DNA from 4 places in the Aquibium pacificum genome. Region 2 is predicted to be linked to each of the others. Evidence: predicted binding sites of a transcription regulator. Region 2 holds the regulator's gene; each other region holds the start of a gene.

Region 1 (3,895 bases), on a different contig from region 2:
CACCTATTTCCGCATCGCGCTGGACCTGATCGAAAGCTATCACGCGGACGCTGTGATGAACGGCCTGTCGCTCGACCGCCACAAGGAGGAGCAGGCGGTGGAACTTTTCGCCAGGAACATCACCGCGGCCGGCGAGATCTTCCTGGAGAACCCAAGCGAGACGCCCTTCATCCCCAACTGGCGACGCGTTAACGCCGCCTTCCCCGGCATCCTGTCCGACCTCGCGGCTGCGGTGGAAAAGGATGCGCGCGGCGAGGACTGATGCCTATCTCGCCCGCATGGCGCGCTTCGGGCGGTTGGTTAGCCAGACGCACTGGTAGGGGTCGAGCGTCAGCTCCGGTACGTCGATGCGGCGACCGGTGATGAGGTCGGTCCAGTCTTCCCCGGCGATGAGGTTGAGGCTGACGAGCGACAACCGTTGTGGCTCCGCCGTCACGTTGGCGATCGCGAAGATCGACTGCTCCCGGTCGAGGCTCTGGCGCCACAGGCCGAACAGCGCCGGGCCGAGCTGCAACGTGTACTGCGTGGCGTTGGGATGGAACGCCGGCTGCCCCGCCCGTATGCGGATGCGGCGCAGCACCTCCTTCAGCACCCGAGCCTGATCCGTGGACGCGTCGGCGAGCCGCTCCTCCAGCTCCGGATAGTTCCACTGGTGGCGGTTGATCGAGCGGTTGTGGCCCATCCTGGCGACCCGCTCGTGGTCGTTGGGGGTGGCGAGCAGGCTGTGGATGTAGAAGGCGGGAATGCCTTCCAGCGCCATCATCACGGTCTGCGAGCACACGAAGCGTTCGAACTGCATCCCGTCCTCGCCGGCCGCGGCCGTCCCTTTGAGCGTGTCGAACAGCGACACGTTGATCTCGTAGGGCCGCTGCGACCCGTCGGCCATCCCGCGCATGGAGACCAGCCCGCCGAAGCCGCGGATGGTCTCGATCATCGAGGCGATCGCCTCGTCGTCCAGATAGCCCTCCGCCGGCCGCAGCCCGATGCCGTCGTGCGAGGCGAGGAAGTTGAAGAAGAAGCAGCCCATCGGCGCCGGCGGCATGCGCATCTGCCAGCGATTCAGCAGCGTCGAATCGCCGGTCAGCAGCGCGTGCACCATCAGCGGCGGGAAGGAGAAATTGTAGACCGCGTGCGCCTCGTTACGGTTCCCGAAATAGGAGAGGTTCTCGAAATTCGGCACGTTCGTCTCGGTAATCAGCACCAGCGGTTCATGCGCGTAGTCGGCGAGCGTGCGCATCAGGCGCACGATCTCGTGCGTCTTTGGATGATGAATGCAAGAGGTGCCGATCTCCTTCCAGACGAAGGCGACGGCATCGAGCCGGATCGTGCGCACGCCGTTGTCGATGTGAAAGCGCATGATCCGGATGAACTCCAGGAGCAGGTCCGGATTGGCGAAATTCACATCCACCTGGTCGTGGCTGAAGGTGCACCAGACGTGCTTTTCGCCCGATGGCGTCTCGACCGCCCGAAGAAGCGGATGCGGGCGCGGGCGAACGACGGCGGAAAGGTCGGTCGCCGGATCGACGTCGATGAAGTAGCCGCTGCCCGGCTCCTGGTCCTGCAGGAACTGAGTGAACCAGGCGCTGGAACTGGATACGTGATTGAGCACGAGATCGGCCATGAGCCGGTAGTCGGCGCCGAGACGCGCCAGATGATCCCAAGATCCGAGGTCTGAATTGACCTTGGTGTAGTCGACCACCGAGAACCCGTCGTCCGACGTCCAGGGGAAGAACGGCAGCACGTGCACCGAGCTGATCGCGCCGCGCAGATGCACCTTCAGGAAATCGTGCAGCAGCGTCAGTGGAGGGTGTTCGCCGTCGATCAGCGAGTTGCCGTAGGTGATCAGCACCGCGTCGCGCTCGCTCCAGGGCGGAGCGCTCGCACGCCGCGCCGTCGGCCGCATCCGGGCGCCGCTTCCGGCGGGCCAGAAGGCCTCGATCACCTGCGCGGTGAGGTCCTCGGGACTTCGCTCGGGATAGATGAAGCGCAGATGCGCCTCAAGTTTGCGTTCGAGCAGCGGGCGCGACGGGAGCGGGCGAGAAGCGGAACCGGCCATGCTCTGATTTCAGCCTATCGCAGTGCAACATGCAAGGTTGGCGGCGCCATCGGCAGCGCCGGCAAAGTGTCACCGCTTTGTCATCCCGATCGATTACCCGCTGACGAAAGCACCCACGAGCGGGATTCGCCACCATGACAGACCTTTCCGCGGACATCGGCCTTTCCGGACGCAGCCATATCAAGAGGGCCGTCTATCAGAACAGGGCCCTTTCCAGGGAAGGTCTCCTGGAGCGCCTCTTCGCCCTCCTCTTCACCGGCCTCGTCTACCCGCAGATATGGGAGGACCCGGAGGTCGACATGGAGGCCATGCAGCTCGGCGAAGGCCACCGCGTGGTCACGATCGCCTCCGGCGGCTGCAACGTGCTCTCCTATCTCACGCGCTCGCCGGCCCGCATCGACGCCGTCGACCTGAACACCGCGCATGTCGCGCTGAACCGCCTGAAGCTGGCGGCGCTGAGGCACCTTCCCTCCCAGGGCGACTTCTTCCGCTTCTTCGGCGCCGCCGGCAACGCCCACAACCTGATGGCCTACGACCGTTTCCTGGCGCCGCATCTTGACGCGTCCACCCGCCGCTACTGGGAGATGCGCGATCTACGCGGGCGCAGGCGCATCTCGGTCTTCGGGCGGGATTTCTATCGCACCGGCCTGCTCGGCTGGTGCATCGGCGCAGGGCATCTCGCCGCCAGGCTGCACGGCGTCAACCCGGCCGAGATCCTGGAGGCGAATGATCTGCGCGCGCAGCGCATCTTCTTCGCCGAACAGCTCGGTACGCTGTTCGACAGGCGCTTCATCCGCTGGGCGACGTCGAAGAAGGCCTCGCTGTTCGGCCTCGGCATCCCGCCGGCGCAGTATGACGCGCTCGCGGGAGACATGACGATGGCCGACGTCCTGCGCGAGCGCGTGCGCAAGCTCGCCTGCGACTTCCCGCTGAATTCCAACTACTTCGCCTGGCAGGCTTTCGCGCGGCGCTATCCGCAGCCCGGCGAGGCGGCGCTCCCGCCCTATCTCGCCGCGGAAAATTTCACCACGATCCGCGCCAACGCGGATCGCGTGACGGTGCATCACGTCAATTTCGTCGAACTGCTCGCGCGCAAGCCCGAAGCGTCGGTCGACCGCTACGTGCTACTGGACGCGCAGGACTGGATGACCGACGCGCAGCTCGAGGCGCTCTGGAGCGAGATCACCCGCACCGCAGCCCCCGGCGCGCGCGTGATCTTCCGTACGGCCGCCGCGCCAAGCCTGCTGCCTGGACGGGTCTCAGACGCGATCCTGTCGCAATGGCGCTACGAGGAGGAGGCTTCGGCGGAGTTTTCGGCGCGCGACCGCTCGGCCATCTATGGCGGCTTCCATCTCTACTTGAAGCGGGACTAGCGCGGTGAGCGGCTCCGCCTCGAAACGCCTGGAGAATCATGCCGAGCTGATGGACGGGGTCTACCGGGTCCAGCGCCATTTCTACGACGCGACCCGCAAATACTACCTGCTCGGCCGCGACCGCATGATCGCCGGTCTCGACGTGCCGCCGGGAGGGACCGTGCTCGAACTCGGCTGCGGCACCGGCCGCAACATCGTGCTGGCCGCGCGGCACTACCCGCAGGCGCGCTATTTCGGTCTCGACATCTCGGCCGAGATGCTGATCTCGGCCCGCAAGGCCGTCGAGCGCGAGGGCATATCGGGGAAGGTCGTCCTGGAGCGCGGCGACGCGACGGCCTTCGACGCGCAGGCTTTGTTCGGGAGAGCCTCCTTTGACCGCGTCTTCGTCTCCTACGCGCTGTCGATGATCCCCGGCTGGGAAAAGACGATCGCCCTCGGCCTGGAAGCGCTGGCATCCGGCGGCTCG
Region 2 (3,895 bases):
GGGGCGAAGAAGAAGTGACGATCTCATCCTTTCGTTTCCCTCGTCCGTAAGCCATTCACAAAGGCCGCCACGCACCGGCCCTGTTCCAGCCCACGCTCGATTGCGGCGCGGAAGTGAATACCGCCGTAGAGTCTGGATATGCCCGCTTCGTCCGCCGCGTGGCGGAAGCTTCGATACCGTCGAGCCGGCAGACCGTCGGATTCGTGGGTGGCGTCCACGAATTCAAATGGATCTCCGAAGAGATCGGCAAGAACCTCCGCGGCGGCGGCCGACTGCGTGCTGTGGCCGCTCGGGTATTCCGGAAACGGGGGGGTGTTCAGGATAGGGACCCAGCGGGGATCGATGACCCGGCGGATATAGGTAACCGGGCGGACCAGATCGAATTCGTACTTGGCGTGCCAGCAAGCGATGAACGAATCCGAAAGCGCGAGCCCGAGACGGGCGAGTACATCGACCCTTCGCGCAAGCCCGGCGTCTTCCCGATCGAGGATTTGTGTGGCGATCGACATCCAGTGACCGGGCGGTGTCGGTGACAGCATCGGGTCGTCCGACCAGAAGCGGGCGATCGCCTGCTGCTCCTCGCTCAGGCCGTTCACGGTCTCGTAGACTTCGAGCGCTTCCTCATAGAACCTCGAGTCTTTCTCCTCGCTGTATTCCGGCGGCGGGGGAAGCGGGCACGAGGCTCCGTCCGGCATCACGAGGGGCCGGTTCCTGCCCCAGTCGGGGAGGAGCGGGGTCTGCTGCTGCGAGACGAGGCTGGTGGGCACCCAGTGGGCGGGGCCCTCCTTCAGCACGTATGCAAGCGGGAAGCCCATGTTCTCGACGACCGCGCCGCCATCGCCGGCAGACCATGCAAGCACATGCTCCGCAACCGTTCGGCCGTAAGCCTCGCTCCGCGCGACAACCTCTTGGGATAGGCCTCGGGACACCTCTGAAGAGAGCTTTTTTCCGACCGCGGCCATCGCACGCTGTCCCGTTGGCCCCGTGTTGGCGAAGAGGGTGCGAATGGCATGCGACATCGCCGATTCGAGCGCAACCGCTTCATCGTAGGCCGCCCCCGGCTCACGCTGCACGGGCTGCTCGAATTCGTTCAGTTGACCTCCGAGCGACTGCAATTCCCCATCGCCAGAGGCAACCACTTCGAACGCCGTGACGCCGAGATAGGCGAGAGAGCGGCTTGCCACCGGCGGAGAATAGGTCGGAGTGTGCCGGACGAGTTCAAGCGTCAGACGGTACCATGTCTCCAGTACGTCGGCGGCCGAGGTTGTCGCTGGCTGCGCAAAGCTACCGCCTGAAATGGACAAGCAGGCGGCGATTGCAAGAACGCACGTCGCCGCCATTTTGCGGATCGTTCCCATCGGCGCCTCCCAAAAATCGCTCACCGAACGCCGCACAATAAGCATGTCCGGTCTTTGGCAGGCAAGGGGAGCCGGATGCGCGGGGACGAGGTCGCGCCGTTCCAGGCGCGGTACGGACGACGTCAAGCCTCTCGGATCGCGTAACCCGCACCGCGGATCGTGCGGATGACGTCGGGCATCCGACCGTTGTTGACCGCCTTGCGCAGGCGTCCGACATGGACGTCGACGGTGCGTTCGTCGATGTAGATCGTCTCGCCCCACACGTTGTCGAGCAACTGGCCGCGCGAGAAGACGCGGCCGGGATGCTGCATCAGGAATTCGAGCAGGCGGAACTCGGTCGGTCCGAGCTTGATCTCGCTCTTCTTGCGGTAGACGCGATGCGATTCGCGATCGAGCACGATATCGCCGACCTTGAGCACGCTGGAGAGCACTTCCGGCTTTGCGCGGCGCAGCAGCGCGCGCACCCGCGCGATGAATTCCGGCGTGGAGAAGGGTTTCACCAGATAGTCGTCGGCGCCCGTCGAGAGGCCGCGCACGCGATCGCTCTCCTCGCCGCGGGCCGTCAGCATGATAATCGGCAGCCGTTCCGTCTCCGGCCGCATCCTGAGCCGCCTGCACAGTTCGATGCCCGAGATCGCCGGCACCATCCAGTCGAGGACGAGCAGGTCCGGCACGCTCTCCTGCAGCCGGATCTCGGCCTCGTCGCCGCGGGTGACGATCTCGACCTGATAGCCTTCGGCTTCGAGATTGTACTTTAGGAGGACGCAGAGCGGTTCCTCGTCCTCGACAACCATGACCTTTGCCGCAATCATGCCGCGTCTTCCTCAGGCACCTACGCCGGCTACCGCCGTTTCATCGATCTTTGGCCGCGCCATGGGCAATTGTTTGCCAGTCATCACGTAGTAGGCGTTCTCGGCGATGTTGGTGACGTGATCGCCAATTCGCTCGAGGTTCTTGGCGCAGAACAGGAGATGCGTACAGGCGGTGATGTTGCGCGGGTCTTCCATCATGTATGTCAGGAGCTCGCGGAAGATCGCAGTGTACTTGATGTCAATCTTCTCGTCCTCGACGCGTAGCGGGACGAGGGCTTCGGCCTCGCGCGCGACGTAGAGGTCGACCACCTTCTTGACCTGGTGATACACCAGTTCCGCCATGGTTTCGATCGAGTAGGAAAGGCTCGAGGGCGTCGATGTTAGCCCGACCGCGCCGACTCGCTTGGCGATGTTCTTGGCCAGGTCCCCGATGCGCTCGAGGTCGCCTGCCATACGGATGGCACTGACGACGGCACGAAGATCCTGCGCCATCGGCTGCCGGCGCGCGATCAGCGTGATCGCCTTGTCGTCGAGTTCGCGCTGCTTGGCGTCCATGATGGCATCGTCGGAGATGATGCGCTGGGCGAGTGCCGCGTCGGTCGAAAGCAGCGCCCGCGTGGCGTCGTCCACCATCGAGGCGGCGAGTTCGCCCATGTCGCAAAGGAGGCGATCGATGCTCTGAAGTTCCTCGTCGAAGGAGGCAACGGTGTGCTCGCCCATGGTCCTGTCCTCGTATCCTGGTGCCGGATCAGCCGAAGCGGCCGGTGATGTAGTCCTGGGTGCGCTTGTCGTCCGGGTTTGTGAACATCTTGTCCGTCGGTCCTTCCTCGACGAGGTAGCCGATGTGGAACATGGCGGTGCGCTGCGAGACGCGGGCCGCCTGTTGCATCGAGTGCGTGACGATCACGATCGTGTAGTTCTGGCGAAGCTCGTCGATCAGTTCCTCGACCTTGGCGGTGGCGATCGGATCGAGCGCCGAGCAGGGTTCGTCCATGAGGATCACCTCCGGCGAGACCGCGATGGCGCGGGCGATGCAGAGCCGCTGCTGTTGGCCGCCGGAGAGGCCGGTGCCCGGCTCCTGCAGCCTGTCCTTGACCTCGTTCCAGATCGCCGCCTTGCGGAGGCTGGACTCCACCACGGCGTCGAGTTCTGCCTTGTTCTTCGTCAGGCCATGGATGCGCGGACCGTAGGCGATGTTCTCGTAGATCGACTTCGGGAACGGGTTCGGCTTCTGGAACACCATGCCGACGCGGGCGCGCAATTCCACGACGTCGATCTTGGGGTCGTAGATGTCCTCGCCGTCGAGCGTGATCTTGCCGCCGACGCGGGCGATGTCGATCGTGTCGTTCATCCGGTTCAGGCAGCGCAGGAAGGTCGACTTGCCGCAGCCGGAGGGGCCGATCAGCGCCATCACCTGCTTTTCGGGAATGTTCAGGTCGACGTCGAACAGCGCCTGCTTTTCCCCGTAGTGCACGGTGACCTTCTCGCCCCGCATCTTGTACGTGGTGGCGGCGTCCGGGGTCATGAGCTTCTTCTCGACGGCAGCTTCGGTCAACATGTTCATGTCCTTCTACTCCATTACCAGCGGCGTTCGAAGCGCTGCCTCAGGAAGATGGCGATGCCGTTCATCACGATGAGGAACCCGAGCAGCACGAGAATGGCGGCGGAGGTTCGCGCCACGAAGCCGCGCTCGGGGCTGTCGGCCCAGATGTAGATCTGGGTCGG
Region 3 (3,895 bases), on a different contig from region 2:
GCGGCGCCGGTACGCTCTTCGGGAATCGTCTCGGCGATCATCTTCTGGAGCCCCAGCATCGTCAGGCCGGTCGAGAACGCGTGCAGGCCCTGCACGAGACCGAATCCGGCAAGGCCCAGACCGAGCGGCCATACGAGCGGCATCGCCACCCATCTCAGAACGGCCGCGCCGGCGCAGACGGCGAGTATCGCGGGTACACTGAACCCCGAAAAGAGCCGGCGGAATCCAAACAGGAGAAACATCTCCGCGAGGACCATCAGCGCCCACAGAAAACCGACCGTGTCGGACGCGATCCCGAGCGATCTCCAGTAGATGGAGCCGAAAGCATAGAGGAAGCCGTGGCTGGCCACGATCGAGCCGCAGCCGAAGGCGATCGCGAGGAAGTAGGGCTCGGACAGCACGCGGCGCGCATCGGGAAGCTCGGCCGCGAGTTGCGAGGGCCGCCGCGGACGCCCCAGCCGCGGAGCGGCAAGCGCCGCGGCAAGCGTGCCCGCAAGGCCGGCGCTGAGCATCCAGGGAACCACGCCGGCATCGAAGCGCGCCAGAACCGCGCCGCCGACCAGATTGGCCGCCAGGAAGGAACCCGTTCCCCAGATACGGAGACGCGAATAATCGACGCCGTAGCGGCGGACGCCCGAAAGCGCCAGCGAATCGGCCAGCGGCGAATGCGGGGACCACACCACCGACAGGATCAGCGAAACCGCGAGCACGAATGCCGGTCCGGCCGGCAGGAAGTAGCCGAGCGAAGCCACCAGGGATGCGGCGGCGAGACCGATGAGAACGTAGGCGCGTTCGGGCGCGCGGTCGGCGAGCGCAGTGATCGCGGGCGCGGCTATCAGGCGCACGAAAATCGGTGCCGACAGGATCAGACCGACCTGCCCGGCCGTGAAGCCGCGCTCCTCCAGCCAGAGCGGAAAATACGGCAGATGGATGCCCATCGGCACGAAGATCGCTGCGAAGAGCAGCGACATGCGCGCTTCGAATCGCGGCGGCTTGACCGATTGTTCGGGCGTCAGCGGAGGAAAGGACATGCGGGAGCGGTATTCCGGCCGTGTCCGGTGCGACGCGCCATGCGGTCCGGAACGGCCGTCTTTGATATCATCAAAGGGGGAAGCGGGAAATCTCCGCGCCGAGCCGGTCCCGCTCGTCCCGCCGGTTACAGCCGAGTCCGCTATGCCGCCACTGCCTCCTCGCGGACCAGTGCGAGGACCGGTTCGGAGGCAGGCTCAGGCTCGGCATGGACGACCTTGGCCCAGGTCAGGATCTCAAACGTGCCGTCCATGCGTTCGGCCACCGCGGTGCAACTTTCCACCCAGTCGCCGGTGTTGATGTATTCCACCCCCGCGATCGTCTCGATCGTCGCATGGTGAATGTGGCCGCAGATGATCCCGTCGACGCCGGACCGCCGCGCTTCCTCCGCGACGACGTTCTGGAACGACCCGATGAAGTTGACCGCGCGCTTCACCTTGACCTTCGCCCACGAGGAGAACGACCAATAGGGCATGCCGAACATCCGCCGGAACAGCCCGATCGTGCGGTTGACCACGATTGCCGCGTCGTATGCCTTGTCGCCCAGATAGGCGAGCCAGCGCACGTTGTGGACGACGCTGTCGAACTGATCACCATGGATCACCAGGAAGCGCCGGCCGTCGGCTGTCTCGTGCACGACCCGGTCGGCAACGACTATGCCGCCGAAATGAATGCCCTGGAAGCCGCGCAGGAACTCGTCGTGGTTGCCGGCGATATAGACGATCTCGGCGCCCTTGCGTGCCTTGCGGAGAAACTTCTGCACCACGTCGTTGTGCGCCTGCGGCCAGTGCCAGGAGCGCCGCAGCCGCCATCCGTCGACGATGTCGCCGACGAGGAAGATCTTCTCCGCCTCGTGGTAGCGCAGGAAGTCGATCAGGAACTCGGCCTTGGCAGGCTTCGAGCCCAGATGCACGTCCGAAATGAAGAGGGTGCGGAAATTGCGGATCGGCTCGCTTTTCATCGGATGGCCCCGGCCTTTCTCTTGGGCCAAGGCAAGACACGATTCATGTCACAGGCTTATGACGGTTGTGGATTCGCACGCCTCCCGCTAGACCGTTTCGCGGAAACGGACGGGAGGCGCGGCGATGGATCTCGGCATCAGGGGACGCAAGGCGATCGTGTGCGCGTCGAGCAAGGGGCTCGGACGCGCCTGCGCCATGGCGCTCGCCGAGGCAGGATGCGATGTCGTCGTCAACGGCCGCAACACCGAGGTGCTCGCGCGGACCGCGGCCGAAATCCGCGAGCGCTTCGGCGTCGGGGTCGAGGAGGTCGCGGCCGACGTCGCGACACCGGAGGGCCAGAAGGCACTGCTCACCGCCTGTCCCTCGCCCGACATCCTCGTCAACAACAATGGCGGGCCACCGCTGAAGGACTTCCGCCAGCTCGACCGCGCGGCGATGCTGGACGGCGTGACACAGAACATGGTCACGCCGATCGAGCTCATCCAGGCGGTCATCGACGGCATGGCCGAGCGCGGCTTCGGCCGGATCGTCAACATCACCTCGCTCTCGGTCTATCAGCCGATCCCCGGTCTCGATCTCTCGTCCGGTGCACGGGCCGGCCTGACGGCCTTCCTTGCCGGGGTGGCGCGCACGGTGGCCGACAAGAACGTCACCATCAACAACATCCTGCCGGGCAAATTCGACACCGACCGCATCCGCAAGACCGTCGTCTTCGCGGCCGAGAAGGCCGGCATAAGCGAGGCCGAACAGACCGAACGCACGGCGAACGAGATTCCGGCGCGCCGGCTCGGCCGTCCGGAGGAATTCGGCCAAGCCTGCGCGTTCCTGTGTTCGCAGCATTCCGGCTTCATCACCGGGCAGAACCTCATCCTCGACGGCGGCCTGTTCAACAGCGCATTCTAAGCCATCGATCCGCTTCATCCGTCGCATTCATCGGGAGGGACAGAATTTGAAACTGGTGCGTTTTGGTGAACCGGGCGCCGAAAGGCCCGGAGTGATCGACTCCGATGGTGCCATCCGCGATGCGTCTGGCCTGGTCGACGACTACGGACCGGAGACGCTGTCGCCGGCGCTGATGGACAAGCTCGCGGCGATCGATCCCGCATCGCTGCCGAAGGCGCCGGAGGGGGTCCGCATCGGGTCCCCGGTCAGGCGCATCGGCCACTTCATCGCGATCGGTCTCAACTATGCCGACCATGCCGCCGAGACCGGGGCGGCGATCCCCAACGAGCCGATCGTGTTCTCCAAGGCGCCAAGCTGTCTTTGCGGCCCCAACGACGACGTCCTGATGCCGAAGGGATCGCAGAAGCTCGACTGGGAGGTCGAACTCGCGGTCGTCATCGGCGAACGCTGCGACTACGTCACCGAGGAGGAGGCGCTGTCGAAGGTGTTCGGCTACGCGCTCTGTAACGACGTCTCCGAGCGCGCCTACCAGGCCGAGCGCGGCGGCCAGTGGATCAAAGGCAAGAGCGCGCCGACCTTCGGCCCCCTTGGCCCCTGGCTCGTCACGGCCGACGAGGTTGCCGACCCGCAGAACCTTTCCATGTTCCTCGACGTCAACGGCGAGCGCATGCAGACCGGCACCACGGCGACGATGATCTTCCCGGTCGCCGAGATCGTCTCCTACCTCTCCGAGTTCATGGTGCTCGAACCCGGTGACGTCATCACCACCGGCACGCCGCCCGGCGTCGGCCTCGGCAAGAAGCCGCCGAAATTCCTCAAGGTCGGCGACACCATGCACCTCGGCATCGACGGCCTCGGCGAACAGCGCCAGACGGTGGTGGGGCGCTAAAGGGCTTCAGAAGGCGCGTGGCGGCACGAACAGGCAGATTGTCCTGCCGTCGCTCTTGCCGGCGACCGAGCACCAGTGGAATTCGCCGTCGGGCGAATTCCGCACCCGTCGG
Region 4 (3,895 bases), 910 kb from region 2:
GCGTGATGTCGCCCGGCTCCTTTTCCGACGACATCGCACCGTCTGGTTCGATCAGCCCCTCGCCGGCCAGGATCTCCGTCACGCGCGGCATCGGCCCCGGTTCCGCCTCGCGCGTGGCCGGTTCGTCGACCGGCGCGTCGGTTGCGAGTAAGGGATCGAGGAGCCGGTGCGTGTAGTCGAAGGTCGGCCCGAGCACCTGCCCGCCGGGCAGATCCTTGTAGGTCGCCGACACACGGCGCTCGACCAGCATGGCCGCGGTGTCCACCGGGCGCGAGTAGCCGAAGCGCGGCAGCGTCGTGCGGTAGGCGCGCAGCAGGAAGATCGCCTCGATCATGTCGCCGCGTGCCTGCCGGATGGCGAGCGCGGCGAGTTCCCGGTCGTAGAGGGAACCCTCGGCCATGACCCTGTCCACCGCGAGCGCCAGTTGCTCGACGATCTGGTCGAGCCGGAGCCCCGGCACCTGCCGGTCGCCGCGGCGCCGGTCGGCCAGCAGGCGGTGGGCATTGGCGATGGCGGCTTCGCCACCCTTGACGGCGACATACATGGCGTCAGCCTTCCGTTGCGCGGATGCGTGTGGTGCGGGGTAGGCAGGCGACGCCTTCCGGCGACGCCAGGATCAGGTCGACGCCGCGCGGGAAGCGGGCATTGTTCTGCCGCCACTGCTCGCAGAAGTGCCGGGGGAGCGGGGTCGGCGCCAGGCTCGCAACCTCCTCAATGCCGGGTCCCTCGAGCCGGAGATCGCGACCGGCCGTAAGGCTCTCTACCTGGAGGATCAGCGTCGTCGACCGGTCGGGATATTCCTGCGTCCCCTGCGAGAAATTCTCCAGCGCGATCATTTCGGCAGGATTGGCAATCAGCGCGAAATGCGCGTCGGCGGGTATGCGGGCGGTCGGAGAACCGCAGTGGAACCCAAGCCAGCCCCGGACGTCGGCGGACGCCTCCAGGGCCGGATCGAGCCAGAGAGGCGTGTCGTGGTCGCAAAGGGTGAGCACGACCGCTCCGGCCGTCCCCGACAGCGGAGCCGGGGGGACGACCCGCGCCGTGACCGGGCGGAGCGTGCCCGGCCTCGCCATGGCATCCATGATCGCGCGGAACACCGACTGCGAGGCGAGCGGCGGATTGTCGAAGCCGCCCTCCACCGGCGCGGCCTCGAAAGACGGCACTGGACGTTCCATCAGTCTTCGCCTCTCACCATGGTGAAGAAATCGACCTTCGTGGCCGCGGTTTCGGCGCTTCGCCTTGCATCGGCCTCGGCCAGCCGGAACCGCAGCGGCGCAAGGATCCGCGTTTCGATTTCCGCCCGGCTCTCGGCACGCTGCCAGAGCGCGTCTATGGTCGCCGATATGCTGGCTTTTTCCTTGTCGGAGCCCAGAGCGTAGGAATGCCCGATCTCGCCGGTCGGCAGCTTGACGGTCGCCCGGGTCACGGTGGCTTCGCCGAAATTGAACGGCACGCCACCGCCGCCGATCCGCCCCCGCAACGTCACCAGTCCCGTCTCGGGACCCCGCAGCGGTTTCGCCTCGATCTCGATGTCGATGTCTCGCCAGACCTCGAAGAGCATCTCTCCGGGCGCGGCCGCAAGCGTCGCCATAGCCTTGCGGCGGCGCGCATTCTCGTCTCTCTCGCGGCCTCTCTCGTTCATGCTCGCCTCGCGCAATATTTGTCTATTGATATAGACAAGTAGACAACATATACCGTCTCTTATCGATTGTCCATGACGCGCGCGTGACAGAGGTGACACCATGCCGGCAAACACCGCCAATGCGATGGAGAGGAAAACCGGCATCGCGCTCTGGCGCCAGGTCGCCGACCGCATTCGCCAGGGTATCGGGTCGGGCGAGTTCGACGGCGACGGCCGCCTCCCTCCGGAAACGGCACTGGCCGAGAGGTTCGGCATCAACCGCCATACGGTTCGCAGCGCCATCGCAGCGCTCGTCCAGGAAGGCGTCCTTCGCGCGGAGCAGGGGCGCGGTACGTTCATCCAGCGCCGCCGCCGCTTCACCTACCCGATCAGCGCCCGCACGCGCTTCTCGGAAGGGCTTCGCGACCAGGCGCGGGATCGGCGCGGCCATCTGCTGGCGCATGCGCGCGAGACGGCGAGCCCCAGGGTCGCCGAGGCACTCGGTATCCCGGAAGACGACCCGGTGATCCGGCTCGAGACCCTGAGCGAGGCGGACGGCAGGCCGGTGTCGCGGGCGACGAGCTGGTTCCAGGCGGAACGGTTTTCAGGCATCGCCGATGCCTTCGCCAGTTCCGGATCGATCACGGTTGCCCTGCGCGACCACGGTGTGGCGGACTACCTGCGCAAATCCACCATCGTCTCGGCACGGCATGCCGAAAGCGCCGATCTCGCCGACCTGAAGCTGGCGCCGGGCGCGATAGTGCTCGTCGCGGTCGCTCTCAACGTCGATCCGGATGGGCGGCCGGTCCAGTTCTCCGAAACCAGGTTCGCCGCCGACCGCGTGGAACTTTCGGTCTCCGAATGAGCCGTCGGCATCCACGCGCGATCAGGAATTGTCCGAATGTCCTTCAGGCGGGTCCTTCCAGGCGATGAAGAAGCTCCATACGCCGTAGGCGGTCACCGCCGCGGCGATAGCCGCCCAGCCCTGCTGCCCGCTGAGCCACTCCAGAACCGCCCAGCCGGCGCATGCGGCGACGATGGCGATGCGCCGCCACCGCGGGCGGAAGAATGCCTGCCCCGAACCCTGCATCCCTTTCCCCGCTTCCGAATCCTTCGTCCCGTTGTGTATAGCGGGCTCACGACCGAGTCACGGTGAAGTGACGCGGCGTGTCTCCCGCTTGATTGACCCTATTTGGCCACCCATGCTCAATCCGGCGAAGGGAATTCCGCCCCAGGAGGACGAGCGTGAAGACATCGCTTCTTACTGCCATCTCACTCGTCTCCCTGACGCTCGGGGCCGTCGCGGCCGACCCCGACCCGAAGGGCTGGGACGAGATTCTCGCGGATGCCAAGGGCGAAACCGTCTACTGGAACGCCTGGGGCGGCTCGGAGAATATCAACGCCTACATCGAGTGGGCCGGCGAGGAACTGAAGCAGCGCTACGGCGTCGAACTCGTGCACGTGAAGCTCGACGATACCGCCAATGCTGTCGCGAAGGTGGTGGCGGAGAAGGCGGCTGGAAAGAACCAGGGCGGCTCGGTGGACCTCATCTGGATCAATGGCGAGAATTTCGCATCCATGAAGGAGCAGGGCCTGCTGTTCTCGCCCGGCTGGGCGGAAGACCTGCCGAACTGGCGGTATGTCGACATCGAGAACAAGCCGACCATCCGGACCGACTTCACCATTCCGGTCGAAGGCCTCGAAAGCCCGTGGGGCATGGCCAAGCTGGTCTTCTTCTACGATCAGGCGCGAACGGACGCCGCGGCGCTGCCGACGGACGCGCGTTCGCTGCTCGAATGGGCCAAGGCCAATCCCGGGCGGTTCTCCTACCCTCAGCCTCCGGATTTCATCGGTTCGTCCTTCCTCAAGCAGATCCTGTCGGAACTGGTGGAGGACCGCTCGGTCTTGATCCAACCGGTGGACGATGCGACGTTCAACAGCACGGTGGCGCCGCTCTTTGCCTATCTCGACGAACTCCATCCGCTCATGTGGCGGTCCGGCCGCGCCTATCCGCAGAATTATCCGGCCATGAAGCAGATGCTCGCCGACGGCGAGATGGACATCATATTCGCCTTCAACCCCTCGGAAGCCTCCAGCGCGATCGCCAATGGCGAGCTGCCCGACACGGTGCGTTCCTTCACCTTCCCGGCAGGCACGTTGTCGAACACGCATTTCGTCGCGATCCCCTACAACGCCGCCTCGAAGGCCGGCGCGCTGGTGACCGCCGACTTCCTGATCTCGCCGGAGGCGCAGGCGCGCAAGCAGGCTCCGGAG

The links. The regulator PhoB, encoded in region 2, activates phosphate uptake and scavenging genes when phosphate is short. The targets are predictions, from matches to a motif close to TGTCATNNANCTGTCAT.
Region 1: the regulator PhoB is predicted to act here: its motif matches at 2,124-2,140, upstream of ABGN05_RS05445 (BtaA family protein).
Region 3: the regulator PhoB is predicted to act here: its motif matches at 2,038-2,054, upstream of ABGN05_RS26370 (UDP-2,3-diacylglucosamine diphosphatase).
Region 4: the regulator PhoB is predicted to act here: its motif matches at 1,715-1,731, upstream of phnF (phosphonate metabolism transcriptional regulator PhnF).

The regions. Positions count from the first base shown of each region.
Region 1 covers NZ_JBDPGJ010000001.1:1,124,583-1,128,477, reverse strand. The annotation lists gene ABGN05_RS05455 (glycosyltransferase family protein) at 1-262, shown strand, start outside; gene ABGN05_RS05450 (sugar phosphorylase) at 266-2,056, opposite strand; gene ABGN05_RS05445 (BtaA family protein) at 2,191-3,429, shown strand; gene ABGN05_RS05440 (class I SAM-dependent methyltransferase) at 3,479-3,895, shown strand, end outside.
Region 2 covers NZ_JBDPGJ010000002.1:1,063,150-1,067,044, reverse strand. The annotation lists gene ABGN05_RS11560 (CRTAC1 family protein) at 1-27, opposite strand, end outside; gene ABGN05_RS11555 (vanadium-dependent haloperoxidase) at 24-1,358, opposite strand; gene phoB (phosphate regulon transcriptional regulator PhoB) at 1,481-2,170, opposite strand; gene phoU (phosphate signaling complex protein PhoU) at 2,183-2,890, opposite strand; gene pstB (phosphate ABC transporter ATP-binding protein PstB) at 2,919-3,734, opposite strand; gene pstA (phosphate ABC transporter permease PstA) at 3,749-3,895, opposite strand, start outside.
Region 3 covers NZ_JBDPGJ010000008.1:42,420-46,314, forward strand. The annotation lists gene ABGN05_RS26365 (MFS transporter) at 1-1,031, opposite strand, end outside; gene ABGN05_RS26370 (UDP-2,3-diacylglucosamine diphosphatase) at 1,172-1,990, opposite strand; gene ABGN05_RS26375 (SDR family oxidoreductase) at 2,115-2,894, shown strand; gene ABGN05_RS26380 (fumarylacetoacetate hydrolase family protein) at 2,941-3,783, shown strand; gene ABGN05_RS26385 (hypothetical protein) at 3,790-3,895, opposite strand, start outside.
Region 4 covers NZ_JBDPGJ010000002.1:151,157-155,051, forward strand. The annotation lists gene ABGN05_RS07015 (carbon-phosphorus lyase complex subunit) at 1-544, opposite strand, end outside; gene phnH (phosphonate C-P lyase system protein PhnH) at 549-1,175, opposite strand; gene phnG (phosphonate C-P lyase system protein PhnG) at 1,175-1,642, opposite strand; gene phnF (phosphonate metabolism transcriptional regulator PhnF) at 1,743-2,486, shown strand; gene ABGN05_RS07035 (DUF3329 domain-containing protein) at 2,508-2,711, opposite strand; gene ABGN05_RS07040 (ABC transporter substrate-binding protein) at 2,906-3,895, shown strand, end outside.